Regions from separate parts of the Streptomyces sp. NPDC045026 genome, predicted to be linked through region 1. Evidence: riboswitches for the same ligand, from Rfam matches in the RefSeq annotation. Region 1 holds a riboswitch; the other holds the start of a gene.
What was found. A riboswitch is a leader RNA that binds a small molecule or an ion and turns the genes downstream of it on or off. The one in region 1 is predicted to bind cobalamin.
Positions count from the first base shown of each region.

Region 1 (7,939 bases):
CCATGCCCTGCGGTGCGGGATGCGGCCCAGACGTACGACGTCCTCGACGGTCACCTCGACTTGCGTGTCGGCCTGTTGCTCGACCACGGCGACACGGCGTGCGAACTCCCTGCGGCCGACGGTGCTCAGCGGTGAGCCGTCCAGGGTCACCACTCCGGCCTGGGGGGTGAGGGTGCCCGCGAGGAGCCGCAGGAGTGTCGTCTTGCCCGAGCCGTTGGGCCCGATGAGGCCCGTGATGCCTCCGGGGGCGGGGTGCACGCTGACGCCGTCCAGGATGAGGTGTCCACCGGTCTCGCGGCGGACGCGGTCGGCCCGCAGCCCGTCGGCGGTGGCTGGGCCGGTGGTGGCCGGGCCAGGAGCGGGTGTGCCGGTGGCGGGTATGCCGGTAGCGGGCTGGGTCATCTGCGCAGGCTCCGGGTGCGGTACAGGACGAGGACGAAGGCCGGTACGCCGATCAGCGAGGTCACCACGCCGACCGGCACCTCCTGCGGGTCGAGGGCCGTGCGGGCGAGAGTGTCCACCCACACGAGGAAGACCGCACCGGCCAGGGCGGTCACGGGCAGCAGCCGGGCGTGGCCCGGACCGGCCAGGGCCCGCGCCGCGTGCGGCAGGACCAGGCCGACGAAGCCGATCGCACCGGCCGAGCTGACCAGTGCCGCCGTGAGCAGGGCGGTCGTGCACAGCAGGACCAGGCGCGTGCGGGCCACGTGCACGCCGAGTGACGCGGCCGCGTCCTGTCCGAACGCGAAGGCGTCGAGCGTGCGGGCGTGTCCTACGCAGATCACGAGCGCCGCCACGAGCAGCGCCAGGCACAGGTGGACGTCGCTCCAGCCCGCCCCGCTGAGCGAGCCGAGCAGCCAGAACAGGACGCCGCGCGTCGTCTCGGCGTCCGCCGCCGTCAGTACGACGACGGAGGTGAGTGCGGAGAACAGCTGCATGGCGGCCACCCCGGACAGCACCACGCGGTCGGTGGAGCCGCCGAGGGCCTGGCTGAGCGCCAGGACCAGCGCGAAGGAGAGGATCGCGCCGAGGAAGGCGCCGCCCGAGACCGACAGGGCGCCGCCGCCCACGCCGAGTACGACGACCATGACCGCACCGGTCGAAGCGCCGGAGGAGACGCCGAGGACGAAGGGGTCGGCGAGCGGGTTGCGCAGCAGTGACTGCATCACGGCTCCGCACACCGCGAGCCCCGCGCCGCACACGGCGGCCAGCAGGGTGCGCGGCAGCCGCAGGTTCCACACGATGCCGTCGCGGATGGGGGTCAACTCCGGTTCACCCAGGCCGAGATGGGAGACCACGGCCGACCAGACGTCGGTCATGCCGATGTCGGCCGGGCCGATGGTGATGGCCAGGGCCACGGAGGCGATGAGGACCGCGAAGCCCGCCGGCCAGGCGAGCGCGCCGCGCACCACCTGTGGCCGCTTCCCGGCGGCCGGAGACGGCGCCGCTTCCACGCTCATCCCGCGAGGCCGAACGCCCGTATTTTCGCGGCGACTTGCTCCACGCCTTCCACCGTACGGATGGTCGGGTTCATGGCCTGCCCGCTGAGCAGCACGTACCGCCTCTTCTTCACCGCGGTCATGTTCTTGGTCACCGCGTTGGACTCCAGGAACTCGATCTTCTTGGCGGCGGATTCGGCGGTCTGTGAGCGGCGTGTCAGGTCGCCGATGACGAGGACGTCCGGGTCCCGGTCGGCGACCGTCTCCCAGTTGATCTGCGGCCATTCGTCACGGGTGTCGTCGAAGACGTTCTTCGCTCCGACCTCGCGTGTGATGACGCCGGGGGCGCCGCAACAGCCCGCCATATAAGGGGAGTCGGAGTTGGCGAACCAGTACAGGAGTGTCGTCCGGGAGGCGTCGATGCCGCCGGTGGCCTTCTTGACCCGGGCTTTGAGTGCGGAGACGAGCCGTTCTCCCCGTTCGCGCACGTCGAAGACCGCGGCGAGATCGCGGACTTCGCCGTACACGGTCTCCATGCCCAGGGTCTCGGTGCGGGCGCCGTCCCCGCCGCCGCTGTTGTCCTTGCCGGCGCAGTCGGAGGGCGAGAGGTACGCCGGTACACCCAGTTTCGCGAACTGGTCGCGTGTCGCCACTCCGCCCTTGCTCAGCGTGGCGCCGAACGACGCGGCGACGAAGTCGGGCTCGGCGTCCAGGACCTTCTCGAACGACGGGTAGCGGTCGGCGAGCCGCTCGACCTTCGCGTTCTCCTTCTCAAGTCCCTTCATCACCGGGTCGGTCCAGGTTCCGGTGCCGGCCATGCGGTCGCCGAGGCCGAGGGCGAACATGATCTCGGTCGAGCCCTGGTCGAGGGAGACGGCGCGCTCGGGGGCCGCCTTCACCTCGACCCGCGCACCGCAGTTGTCGAGTACGACGGGATATCCGTCGGCGCTGCCTTGCGCTGCCGGTGTGCGGGCGGATCCGCCGCTGCCGCAGGCGGCCAGGGCGAACATCCCGGCGAGACAGAGCGCGGCACGGGATATGAGGCGACGCGAGCCATGGGGTGTGGCGGAGTTCGCGAAGAACACGGGGACTTCCTCGATGTCGAGGGCTCATGCGCGGAGCCCGGTCGCACGGTCTCCCCCGCCGCCCCGACCGGGGCCCACGAAGGCTGCCAGCAGGTCTTCGGACTCGGGATCACCCGGACGAGGCGCCTTCCCGGACCGTGTGCCGTCCAGTGGCCGATGCCTCGCCCGTCACCCTCACCGCTGCGCGTCAGCTCCGGATTCGCACCGGATTCCCTGACACATACCTGTCCGAGCTCCCGCAATGCGGGGCAGACGGGCATGAGTTCGACTGGTCTTGGAAAGCTACCACGGCGCCCGAAAGCGACCGGGCCCCCTGGGGTCCGGCTCGCGTCGGACCGTTCCGCGTGCGTAGGGTGACCGGTGCAGCTGGTTCGCCCCGTCCGCCAGACGGGAGCGTCGTAAGAGGGAACCCGGTGGGAATCCGGGACTGCCCCGCAGCGGTGAGCTGGAACGACCGCCGTCACACGCACTGGCCCGATGGATCGGGCTGGGAAGCGACGGCCAGTAGGTGTCCGCCCGACATCGGGTGGACGTGCCCGCGAGTCCGAAGACCTGCCCGTTGCCCGCGTGCGAGCCATTCGTGCGCGGAAATCCCGGTGACCTCGAGGGCGGGTCGGCGTACACACCGAACGGGCGCGCGTGCCCTGCCGTACGCGACCGCACCGTCCGGTCCGTGTCACCCTTCGCGCTCTCGTCCCCTCTCCGGGATCTCAGGGATTCGTCTCGCGAAGGAGATCTCCGTGACCACCAAGTCCGCAGCCGCGGCAGCACGGGCCACCGTGTACGGCTACCCCCGCCAGGGCTCTGCCCGCGAACTCAAGAAGGCGATCGAGGGCTACTGGAAGGGCCACGTCGACGCCGACACCCTCCGCGCCACCGCCGCCGGCCTGCGCCGCGCGAACTGGCTCGAACTCGCCGACGCGGGCATCGGCGAAGTCCCCACCGGCGACTTCTCGCTCTACGACCACGTCCTGGACGCCACGGTCATGGTCGGCGCCGTCCCCGAGCGGCACATCCCGGCCGTCGAGGCCGACGCGCTGGACGGCTACTTCGCCATGGCGCGCGGCACACAGGACGTGGCGCCGCTGGAGATGACGAAGTGGTTCGACACCAACTACCACTATCTCGTACCGGAGTTGGGGCCGGGGGCGGAGTTCACGGCCGACTCCACCAAGCAGGTTGCCGAGCTCAAGGAGGCCCTCGCCCTGGGCCTGTCGGCCCGGCCCGTTCTCGTCGGCCCGGTCACCTATCTGCTGCTCGCCAAGCCCGCGCCCGGGGTGGCCGCCGGCTTCGAGCCGCTGACCCTGCTCGACCGTCTGCTGCCGGTGTACGCCGAAGTCCTCGCCGACCTGCGCGAGGCGGGCGCCGAGTGGGTGCAGCTGGACGAGCCCGCCCTCGTCGAGGACCGCACGCCTGCCGAACTCAACGCCGCCGGGCGCGCCTACCGCGACCTCGGCGCCCTCACCGAGCGGCCCAAGATGCTGGTCGCCTCGTACTTCGACCGGCTCGGTGACGCCCTGCCCGTCCTCGCCGGGGCTCCGGTCGAGGGGCTGGCCCTCGACTTCACCGAGGCCGCCGCCGCCAACCTGGACGCCCTCGGCGCCGTCGGCGGGCTGCCCGGCAAGCGCCTGGTCGCGGGCGTCGTCAACGGCCGCAACATCTGGGTCGACGACCTGGAGAAGTCGCTGGCCACGCTCGGAACCCTGCTCGGCCTGGCCGACCGGGTCGACGTGGCCGCCTCGTGCTCCCTCCTGCACGTCCCCGTCGACGCGGCTCTCGAGCGGGACCTCGATCCGCAGATCCTGCGCTGGCTCGCCTTCGCGCGCCAGAAGACCGCCGAGATCGCCACCCTCGCGCGCGGTCTCACGCAGGGCACCCACGCGATCTCGGCCCAACTCGCCGCCAACCGCGCCGACCTGGCCTCCCGGACCACGTCCACCCTGACCCGCGACCCGCAGGTCCGGGCTCGCGCGGCGGCGGTCACGGCGGCCGACGCCCGCCGCGCGCAGCCGTACGCGCAGCGGGCGGCGGCCCAGCGCGGCAGCCTCGGCCTCCCGCTGCTGCCGACCACGACCATCGGTTCGTTCCCGCAGACGGCGGAGCTGCGCACCGCACGCGCGGGACTGCGGGCGGGGCGGATCGACGAGGCCGCGTACGAGGAGCGGGTCAGGGCCGAGATCCAGGAGGTGATCGCCTTCCAGGAGAAGGCCGGTATCGACGTCCTGGTGCACGGGGAGCCCGAACGCAACGACATGGTGCAGTATTTCGCCGAGCAGCTCACCGGCTATCTGGCCACGCAGCACGGCTGGGTGCAGTCGTACGGCACGCGCTATGTCCGTCCGCCGATCCTCGCCGGTGACATCTCGCGCCCCGAACCGATGACGGTGCGCTGGACGGCGTACGCCCAGTCGCTCACCGGCCGCCCGGTCAAGGGCATGCTGACCGGGCCCGTCACCATGCTCGCGTGGTCCTTCGTCCGCGACGACCAGCCGCTGGCCGACACCGCGCGCCAGGTCGCCCTGGCCCTGCGGGACGAGGTGAACGACCTTGAGGCGGCGGGGGCTTCGGTGATCCAGGTCGATGAGCCGGCCCTGCGCGAGACCCTGCCGCTCCGTGCGGCCGACCGCCCCGCCTACCTCGCGTGGGCGACCGAGGCGTTCCGGCTCAGCACGAGCGGTGTGCGGCCGGACACGCAGGTGCACACCCACATGTGTTACGCCGAGTTCGGGCACATCGTGCAGGCCATCGACGATCTCGACGCCGACGTGATCAGCCTGGAGGCGGCCCGGTCGCACATGCAGGTCGCGCGCGAGCTGGCCGCCCACGGCTACCCGCGCGAGGCCGGGCCCGGCGTGTACGACATCCACTCGCCGCGCGTGCCCGGCACCGATGAGGCGGCGGCCCTGCTGCGCAAGGGGCTCGAGGCGATCCCCGCCGAGCGGCTGTGGGTAAACCCCGACTGCGGGCTGAAGACGCGCGGCTGGCCCGAGACCCGCGCCTCCCTGGAGAACCTGGTCGCGGCGGCCCGTACGGTCCGCGGGGAACTCTCGGCGTCCTGACCTTGGGGTGAGACTGTCCGGGCGGAGGGCATCGTGTCCCGCCCGGACAGCCACGCACAGAGGGACATCCCTCAGCCGCGGTACGTCTCCAGCAGCCTCAGCCACACCTCACTCACCGTCGGATAGGACGGGACCGCGTGCCACAGGCGGTCGATGGGGACCTCGCCCGCGACCGCGACCGTCGCGGAGTGGATGAGTTCGCCGACGCCCGGACCGACGAAGGTCACGCCCAGGAGGATCTCGCGGTCGAGGTCGACGATCATGCGGGCCCGGCCGCGGTAGCCGTCGCCGTACAGGCCGGCGCCCGCCACCGAGGCGATGTCGTAGTCGACGGCGCGGACGCGGTGACCTGCCGCCTCGGCCTCCGCGAGGGTGAGGCCCGCCGAGCCGGCCTCGGGGTCGGTGAAGACGACCTGCGGGACGGCGGAGTGGTCGGCGGTCGCCGCGTGGGCGCCCCAGCGGTCCGTCTCCAGGAGCGGGACGCCCTGCGCGCGGGCCGCGATGGCCGCGCCCGCGATGCGGGCCTGGTACTTGCCCTGGTGGGTGAGGAGCGCGCGATGGTTCACGTCCCCGACCGCGTACAGCCAGGTGCTGCCCTCGACGCGGAGGCTGTCGTCGACGGGGAGCCACGAGCCGGGTTCGAGGCCGACGGTCTCCAGGCCGATGTCTTCCGTGCGGGGCGCGCGGCCCGTGGCGAAGAGGATCTCGTCGGACTCCAGGGTCGAACCGTCGTCCAGGGTGGTGACGACGGTGCCGCCCTCCCGGGTGACCCCCTTCACGGAGACTCCGGTGCGCACTTCCGCGCCGGCCTCGACGAGGGCCTGGGTGACGAGCTCGCCGGCGAAGGGTTCCATCCGGGGCAGCAGCCCCGTGCCCCGTACGAGCATCGTGACCTGCGAGCCGAGGGCCTGCCAGGCCGTGGCCATTTCCGCGGCGACGACTCCGCCGCCGACCACGACGAGGCGGCCGGGCACCTTCTGGGCACTGGTGGCCTCGCGGCTCGTCCACGGCTCGACGTCGGCCAGGCCGGGGAGGTCGGGGAGCGCGGCGCGCGTGCCCGTGCAGACCGCGACGGCGTGGCGGGCCGTGAGGACGTGCTCGGTGCCGTCGGGCCCGGTGACGGTGACCCGGCGGGGGCCCGCGAGGCGGCCCTTGCCCCGGTAGAGGTCGGCACCGATGGACTCCAGCCAGCTCACCTGGCCGTCGTCCTTCCAGTGTGAGGTGTACTCGTCACGGCGAGCGAGGACCGCCGGCGCGTCCAGCGGACCCTGCACGGACTGCTGCAGGCCCGGCAGGCGCCTCGCGTCGGCCTGGGCGATGACCGGGCGCAGCAGGGCCTTGCTCGGCATGCACGCCCAGTAGGAGCACTCGCCGCCGACCAGCTCGCTCTCCACCACCGCCGCGCTGAGGCCCGCCGCGCGTGCCCGGTCCGCGACGTTCTCCCCGACCGGCCCGGCGCCCAGAACCACCACGTCGTACGTGTTCTCATCCGTCATGGGACCCAGTCTGGTCGTAGGTGTGCGCCGTGGCCACACGGGTACGTGCGCGGAATACGTCCAATACCGGGACCGTTGTGAACAGCGGCTTCAGCACCGCAACCAGGAAGCAGGAAGAGGGCACATCATGAGCAGCACCACCGTGGAGCTCACCAAGGAGAACTTCGACCAGACGGTCACGGACAACGGGTTCGTGCTGATCGACTTCTGGGCGTCGTGGTGCGGGCCGTGCAAGCAGTTCGCGCCCGTCTACGAGAAGGCCGCGGAGGCCAACCCGGACCTGGTCTTCGGCAAGATCGACACGGAGGCGCAGCCGGAGCTCGCGTCGGCGTTCGGTATCCAGTCGATCCCGACGCTGATGATCGTCCGCGACCAGGTCGCCGTGTTCGCCCAGCCCGGGGCGCTTCCGCAGGAGGCCCTGGACGACGTGATCGGCCAGGCCAGGAAGCTGGACATGGACGAGGTGCGCAAGTCGATCGCCGAGCAGCAGGCCAAGGCGGGCGAGGACGGCGCGGGCGGCGCGGACAGCGCGCAGGCCTGACGACACCCCCCATACCGACGGCCGCCGGGTCCGTACTTCCGTACGGGCCCGGCGGCCTTTTCACACTCCCGGGCGCGGGGCGGTCAGAACGGATAGCCCGCCACGTCGCCGCGCACCGTCGTCCACCGGGTCTCGGTGAACGCCTCGATGTTCGCCTCGCCGCCGAAGCGGGCGCCTGTGCCGGACGCGGCGACCCCGCCGAACGGGGCGACCGCCTCGTCGTTCACCGTCTGGTCGTTGATGTGGACGATGCCGGTGGGGATGCGTTCGGCGAGGTCGAGGCCGCGCGCCGGGTCGCGGGTGAGGATGCCCAGGGAGA
Region 1 is NZ_JBWKIS010000004.1:22,552-30,490, forward strand. Features, by position in the region: gene AC07EJ_RS10660 (ABC transporter ATP-binding protein) at 1-402, opposite strand, end outside; gene AC07EJ_RS10665 (FecCD family ABC transporter permease) at 399-1,460, opposite strand; gene AC07EJ_RS10670 (ABC transporter substrate-binding protein) at 1,457-2,449, opposite strand; cobalamin riboswitch at 2,596-2,793, opposite strand; cobalamin riboswitch at 2,875-3,098, shown strand; gene metE (5-methyltetrahydropteroyltriglutamate--homocysteine S-methyltransferase) at 3,265-5,583, shown strand; gene AC07EJ_RS10680 (dihydrolipoyl dehydrogenase family protein) at 5,655-7,079, opposite strand; gene trxA (thioredoxin) at 7,207-7,620, shown strand; gene AC07EJ_RS10690 (benzaldehyde dehydrogenase) at 7,704-7,939, opposite strand, start outside.

Region 2 (7,939 bases), on a different contig from region 1:
GATGACCACCACACTCGAACCCCCCACCACCACAAAGGCGTTCACGACGCAGCCGAAGGAGGTCGCGGTCCAGGCCGCGGGCGTCCTCGACATCTCGGGCAACGGGCCCGGATTCCTGCGCCTCGCCGATCTCCTGCCCACGTCGCACGACGTCCAGGTGCCGGCCGCCCTCATCCGCCGACTCGGCCTGCGCAAGGGCGACTTGATCCAGGGGACGTGCGGCAGGCCGCGTGTCCTCGCCGAGGCCGAGCGCGTCAACGGGCGCCCCGTCCAGGAGCTGCGCGGGCGGCCCAAGTTCGGCGACCTCACTCCCCTGCACCCGCGGCAGCAGCTGCGTCTCGAAACCGCGAAGGGCGGCGTGACGCCCCGTGTCGTCGACCTGTTCACCCCCATCGGCAAGGGGCAGCGCGGGCTGATCGTGGCGCCACCCAAGACCGGCAAGACGGTACTGCTCCAGCAGCTCGCCGCGTCCGTCGCCACGAACCACCCCGAGGCCCATCTGATGGTGGTGCTCCTCGACGAACGGCCGGAGGAGGTCACCGACATGCGGCGCTCGGTGCGCGGCGAGGTCTTCGCCTCGACCTTCGACCAGCCCGCGAAGGCACACATCGCGCTGGCCGAACTGGCCGTCGAGCGCGCCAAGCGGCTCGTCGAGGCCGGCCGGGACGTCGTCATCCTCCTGGACTCGCTGACACGCCTGTGCCGCGCCCACAACAACACCGCTTCATCCGGCGGCCGTACGCTCAGCGGCGGTGTCGACGCCTCCGCACTGATCGGCCCCAAGAGGTTCTTCGGCGCGGCGAGGCTCGCCGAGGAGGGCGGCTCACTCACCATCCTCGCCACCGCCCTCGTCGACACCGGCTCGCGCGCCGACGACTACTTCTTCGAGGAGCTGAAGAGCACGGGCAACATGGAGATCCGCCTCGACCGCAGCCTCGCCGAGCGCCGGATCCACCCCGCCGTCGACCTCACCCAGTCCGGCACGCGCCGCGAGGAACTCCTGCTGCCCGAGGCCGAGTTGGCGGTCGTACGCGGTCTGCGGCGAGCACTTCAGTCGCGGGACGGACACGCCGGGCTCGAGACGCTCGTCGAGCGGATCCGGCAGACACCGGACAACGCGACGTTCCTGCGGCAGGTGCAGTCCACCGTCCCTGCCGCGTGAGACGGCCGCCGTACACCGTCCCGGTTCGATCGGCGCGGCCAGATGCGTAATACTCTCACTATGACTTCGAGCATTACAGCCGCGGGGAGCGCGGAGGACGGCCGGAGCGTCCGGGTACGCAGGGCGACCGCCCGCGACGCCAAGCGGCTGACCCGGCTCGTCCGTACGTCCCGCGCCTACGAGGCCCCGTACGCGTCGATGGTGGCCGGCTACCGGGTGGGCCCCGACTACATCGAGGCCCATCGCGTCTTCGTCGCCGTCGGCGCCGACGACCTGGTGCTCGGGTTCTACGCGCTCACGCTCGTGCCGCCGGAGCTCGACCTGATGTTCGTCGCCGACGCGGCGCAGGGGCTCGGCATCGGGCGGCTGCTGGTCGCCCATATGAAGGACGAGGCGCGCGCCGCCGGACTCACCTCGGTCCGCGTGGTCTCGCACCCGCCCGCCGAGGGCTTCTACCGCAGTACGGGAGCCGTCCGCACCGGCACCGCGGCCGCCGACCCGCCCGCCGTGATGTGGGACAGGCCCGAATTGGAGTTCCCGATCGGCTGACGCGCCCCTACTCCCGGGAGCACACTCGGGGTGGACGAGGAGGCCGGCTTGGACAACGAGGTCCGACACACCGACGCAGCCCACGGCACCGACGCGGTCCACGCGTTCGACGTCACCGTGGAGATCCCCCAAGGCTCCCGCAACAAGTACGAGATGGACCATTCCGTCGGCCGGATAAGGCTCGACCGGATGCTCTTCACCTCCACCCAGTACCCGGCGGACTACGGATACATCGTGGGCACGCTCGGGCGCGACGGCGATCCGCTCGACGCGCTCGTCCTGGTGGGCGATCCGACGTTCCCCGGCTGCACCGTCGAATGCCGGGCGATCGGCATGTTCGTGATGCGGGACGAGAAGGGCATGGACGAGAAGATCCTGTGCGTGCCCGCGCACGATCCGCGCCATACCTCCGTGCAGGACATCGAGGACATCCCCGAGTTCGACCGTCTGGAGATCACACACTTCTTCGAGGTCTACAAGGACCTGGAGCCCGGCAAGTCGGTCGAGGGCTCGCACTGGGAGGGCCGCGACCTCACGTACGCGGAGATCGCCGCCGCGCGCCGCCGGGCCGACGGCCAACGGGGCTGAGGGACAGAGCAGTCGGCCACGACGGCGCGCACGTGTCAGTGCGCGCCGTCCGTCGCGCAGTGCTCGAGAAGGTCCGCGGTCGCCGCGTCGACGACGCGGTAGCGCACGATCCTGCCCTCCTTCTCCCCCTCGACCACTCCGGCCGCGCGCAGCAGCCGCAGCGCCTGCGAGACCGCCGGGTCGTTCATGCCCGTGGCCACGGCGAGATCCGACACGGCCAGCGGACCTGCCCGGTACAGCGCTAGGAGCAGTGCGAGGCGGCGGGGATCGGCGAGCAGGGAGAACCGGTCGGCCCAGGTGCGGGCATGTCCTGGCTCGCCGATGGCGGCGATGGCTTCGCAGACCCGGTGGCCGTCGATCGTGCGGCGGTCGGCGCGCTCGGCAGGGACGAGATGCATGGCCCCATCCTCGCAGCCGCCGATGTGATCTTGAATACCCGCGCACACCTACGCAGCTGTGCAGCCTTGCAGGCATCGCCGACCGGCCTCTACTGTGGGCGGGCCGTGGTGCTCGGGAATTCGGTGACGGTCCCTCAAAGGACTCAGACCGAAGCGGCCCTCGCCACTGTGATCGGGCCCCGGGTCCCTCGGCAACGAGACGACTCGGGACGCCTCGCCCCACTGAGCCACTGGCTGCCGCGCGCAGCTGGGAAGGCAGGGGCGGACGCGGACACCCGTCAGCCAGGAGACCGGCCACGGCATCTCACGAAGTGATTCCACGAGGTGTTGGAGCGTGACCGCATGACCCTGTCCGTGAAGTCCCCGGAGACCGGACGCGACGCGTTCCACTGGCGGCGCGAGGACACCGTCCGCACCGCCGGGCTCCTCGCGGTGATCGCCGCACTCCATGTCGCCGCCTTCGGCATCCTGTTCCTTCTCGTCGTGCCGGAGCACTACGAGGTGGGGTCCAAGGCCTTCGGCATCGGCCTCGGCGTCACCGCGTACACCCTGGGAATGCGGCACGCGTTCGACGCGGACCACATCGCCGCGATCGACAACACCACCCGCAAGCTGATGGCCGACGGCAAGCGCCCGGTGTCGGTGGGGTTCTGGTTCGCGCTCGGTCACTCCAGCGTCGTGGTCCTGCTCGCCGCGCTGATCGCCGGAGGCACCCAGCTCGCCGGGCGGATCATGAACGAGGGATCCGCCACCCATCAGACGCTCGGCGTCATGGGCACCACCATCTCCGGGTCGTTCCTCTACCTCATTGCGGCGCTCAACCTCGTGGCCCTCGTGGGAATCCTGCGGGTGTTCCGGGCGATGCGCGCGGGCTCGTACGACGAGGCGGAGCTCGAACAGCACCTGGATTCACGGGGGTTCATGAACCGGATCCTCGGCCGGTTCACCAAGTCCATCACCCGTCCGGGCCAGATGTACCCGCTCGGATTCCTCTTCGGCCTCGGCTTCGACACGGCGACCGAGGTCACGCTGATGGTGATGGCGGGCAGCGGCGCGGCGGCCGGGCTGCCCTGGTACGCGATCCTGTGCCTGCCGCTCCTGTTCGCCGCCGGGATGAGCCTGTTCGACACCCTGGACGGGACGTTCATGAACTTCGCGTACCAGTGGGCGTTCTCGAACCCGGTGCGCAAGGTGTTCTACAACCTGGCCATCACCGGCCTGTCGATCGCCGTCGCGTTCCTGATCGGCACCATCGAGCTCGTGGGTGTCCTGCACGACAAGCTCGACCTGCGGGACTCGGTGACCGGCTGGATAGCGGGGCTCGACCTGGACAACGTCGGGTTCATCATCGTGGGTCTCTTCGTCGTCGTCTGGGCGGGGGCCATCGGGTACTGGCGGCTCGCGAAGGTCGAGGAACGCTGGGCCTTGCGGACCTGATCCGGCGGGCCGCCGGGGCCCGGACTCCGTATGGTCGTGCGGGTGAGTGAAGCCAGCGTTCCACCAGCGGCGCCGGTGCCCGTGCCGCGCAGGTCCACCCTCCCCGCGGCCCTCACGGTCCTCACGGTCGTGAGCGGCTTCGTCGACGCGGTCAGCTATCTGGGCCTCGGCCACGTCTTCGCGGCGAACATGACCGGCAATGTCGTCGTCATCGGCTTCGCCGCCGCGGGCGCTCCCGGGTTCTCCGTCCTCGGGTCACTCACCTCGCTCGGTGCGTTCCTCGCGGGAGCCGTGTGCGCCGGGCGGCTGACGAAGGCCTTCGCCGGGCGGGCCAGGGAGACCTGGGTTCGGTCGGTGTTCGTCACGGAGGCGGTCCTGCTGGCCGTGGCGACAGCCGTCGCGTTCGCGTGGCCGGGCGGGGCGGCGTACGCGCTCATCGCGGCCCTCGCATGGGCGATGGGGCTGCGCAACGCGACGGTCCGCAAGCTCGCGGTCCCGGACATGACCACAACGGTCCTCACGATGACGCTGACCGGGCTCGCCTCGGAGTCCTCGCTCGCGGGCGGGACCGATCCGCGGGCGGGGCGGCGGATCGTCTCCGTGGTGGCGATGCTGGCGGGTGCCGCGCTCGGCGCGCTCCTCGTGCTGCACCACGGCCTCGGCTGGCCGCTCCTCGCCGCCACCCTGCTCGTGACGGCCACCGCGGTGGCCTATCGCGAGCCGGCCGCCGACGAGGGGGACGACCTCCGATCGGCCTAGTCCTACGGGCGCCGACCGCCCGAGCTCACTAGCGTCCTGACCAGGACCGCAGCTCCCCTGCCGCTGCGGCACAGGGACCGGAGACGCCTCATGTTCTGCCCCATAGCCACCGTCATCACGACTACCGCCTGCCTCACCGCGCTCGCGCCCGGGTCCGTGAGCGCACAGCAGCCCCTCACAGCGCCCGCCTCGGTGATCGCACCCGGCGGGGTGGGCCGGACCGACATCTTGAGCCGCGCCGACTCGGACAGCGGAAACCGCGACCAGGGCTCCGGCAACGGAAACCGAGACCAGGGCTCCGGCAACGGAAACCGAGACCAAGGATCCGGCAACGGAAACCGAGACCAAGGATCCGGCAACGGAAACCGAGACCAAGGATCCGGCAACGGGAACCGCGACCAAGGCTCCGGCAACGGGAACCGCGACCAAGGCTCGTACAACGGGAACCGCGACCAAGGCTCGTACAACGGGAACCGCGACCAAGGCTCGTACAACGGGACGTCGGACGGCGGCTCCAACTACCGCGGCGCACGCGCCGGGGTCGGCAGCACCGCGGGCGGCGGCGTGGACCTGGGCAGGATCGGCTTCGGCGCTGCGCTCGCGGGCGGGGCCGGCTACCTGCTGTGGCGCAGGACGCGCGCCCCGCACGAGGGCTGACCGGCCCATCCGCCAACCGTCACGTTCGAGGCAAGTGCGCCGTACGCCCGTTCCACCTCCGACCAACCGTGCGTTGCCGACAATCGCCTTCATTACGGCCGGCCGAGCGGCACCTGCCCCGACTCCGCATCGATGACTCATCACCGCAGATCCGGCCGGGGTTGGCTGAAAACAGCCCCCGCCGGTAACGCGGGAGCCGCACGGGACGGCCATTCACCGGCCCGCTTGCCTGCGAACGCGACCCGGTCCGAGCCCCGCTCGCGCCCGGTCGCGTCCAACATCCGTACGACTGGGCCTATTTGAGGCGGCCTCCGCGACAAGAGTCATTACCACGGCCTTCTGACGGGCTGGCGACTTCGCGACGAACTTCGCCGCCGGGCGCTCTGCGTTCATTGTCCCGGTTTTCTCACCGCGCGCGGTGGCTAGCATGAGCGCCACATACGTGCCGGAAGATCACCATCCCTTTGGTGGGACCGGCCGTGCGGCCGGTCCGAGCCGATCGGCCACGACCTTCCCGCACGCAAGCACCGATGGGACCGCGGAATGCCAGTGCCTGCCCGCCCGAGGCCGAGCCGAACACCCACGTCGCGGCGCTCCACGCTCGCCGTCCCCCTCGCCGTCCTCGTAGTGGCCGGAGCGGCCGTCGGCGCGGTGACCGCCGCGGCTCCGCAGGCCGCCCGCACCTGGGTCCTCGTCGCGCTCCTGATCAGCTGGCTCTGCGTCGCCGCCTCCCTCCTCGCAGCCGCGCTGCTCCAGCAGCGGGCCCGCGGTGCCGTGGACGCCGCCCAGGGTGAATCACTCGCGCTCCAGCAGCAGTTGACGCAGCGTGGGGCCGAGTCCGCCCATCTCGTGAACGTGACGCTGCCCTCCGTGTCGAAGCGGCTGCGCGACGGCGCGGGCGCCGAGGAGGCCCTCGCCGCCACCGCGCCGCCCGCCGATCCCCAACTGCGCCTGGCCCTCGAGGCGTTCACCGCCGAACTCGACGACGCCGTACGGCGCGAGGCGTCCGCCGTGACCGCCGCGCAGGACGCGGCCCACCGCATCGCCCGGACCGAACGTGACCTGGACGAGCTGACCACGGCGACCCTGCCGGCCGCCATCGCGGCGCTGCGCGAGGGCTCCACCGCCGACGCGGTCCTGTCGGGCCTCGGCCTCCCCGAGGACGTGCACCTGCGCACCCTGGCGGAGTCCTTCGTACGGGAACTCGCCACCAGCGAGCGGCGTGCCGCGGCCGCCCAGGCAGCCAGCGCCAAGGCCCTCAGCCGGGTGCAGGCCAAGTCGGTCAGCATGCTCGCCGATCTGCGCGAGATGCAGGACCGCCACAGCGAGGAGGTCTTCGGCGATCTGCTCAGGCTCGACCACAACACCTCTCAGCTCGGCCTGCTCACCGACCGGCTGGCCCTCCTGATGGGCGGCCGTGCCAGCCGAGCGTGGAACAAGCCGATCGTCATGGAGAGCATCCTGCGCGGCGCGGTCGGCCGGATCGCCGCCTACCAGCGGGTCAGGCTCCACTGCGCCACCACCACCGCGATCGCCGGGTTCGCCGCCGAGGGAGTCATGCACCTCCTCGCCGAACTCATGGACAACGCGGCGAACTTCTCGCCGCCCATCGACGAGGTCCATGTCTACGTCGAGGAACGCAGCGCCGGGGTCGTCGTGACGATCGAGGACAGCGGTCTGAAGATGGCCGACGCGGCCATGCGCCGGGCCGAGGCTGCGGTGTCGGGCCGCGAGACGGACCTGGCCTCGCTGCAGGGGACCCGGCTCGGCCTCGCAGTGGTGGGCCGCCTCGCCGCCAAGTACCGGATGAGCGTGAACTTCCGGCCGTCCTCCCGCGGCGGCACCGGCGTCGTGGTCCTCCTTCCGCCGCAGTTGCTCGCCCAGCAGCGCGAGCCGGCCCCGCAGCAGCAGCCCCCGGTCCGCCGCGCCGCCGCCCCGGCCGCTCCTGTGACGGCGCCGGACCCCGCTCCGCAGGCGCCCGACGACACCACGCCCGGGATCCCCGCCCAGGCGGACCCGCCGTCCGCGACGCCGGGCGGACTGCCGGTACGGGCGCCGGGGCGCACCATGGCCTCGGCCGACCGCGACCGCAGGGACCCCACCCCCGCCGACGACGCGCCCGCGGAGGAATCCGTGCGTGCGCCGCGACGCGGCGCCGGTGAGCAGTTCGGCGCCTTCCACCGCTCGCGGCGCGCACACGAGGAAGCGCCCGCCGCCGCCGACGAGCCGCCGGCCGAGTAGCCCGCCCCGCTCCCCGTACGCGCCCGGGCACCGGCGCCCTCATCCCCCTTACGAGAACGTTTGATTGGAGGCACGGGCTGGTGATCCGGTTCGCCGGGCACAACCCGCCCCACATGCCATGCGGACCACTGACAACAGCCTGACCTGG
Region 2 is NZ_JBWKIS010000009.1:88,081-96,019, reverse strand. Features, by position in the region: gene rho (transcription termination factor Rho) at 2-1,162, shown strand; gene AC07EJ_RS21020 (GNAT family N-acetyltransferase) at 1,223-1,711, shown strand; gene AC07EJ_RS21015 (inorganic diphosphatase) at 1,865-2,299, shown strand; gene AC07EJ_RS21010 (ArsR/SmtB family transcription factor) at 2,335-2,697, opposite strand; cobalamin riboswitch at 2,787-3,010, shown strand; gene nicT (Nickel transporter NicT) at 3,040-4,134, shown strand; gene AC07EJ_RS21000 (YoaK family protein) at 4,165-4,893, shown strand; gene AC07EJ_RS20995 (hypothetical protein) at 4,984-5,550, shown strand; gene AC07EJ_RS20990 (sensor histidine kinase) at 6,094-7,791, shown strand; gene AC07EJ_RS20985 (roadblock/LC7 domain-containing protein) at 7,910-7,939, shown strand, end outside.
Region 2: it holds a riboswitch for cobalamin, as region 1 does, so the genes downstream of both, nicT (Nickel transporter NicT) here and AC07EJ_RS10670 (ABC transporter substrate-binding protein) in region 1, are expected to answer to the same signal.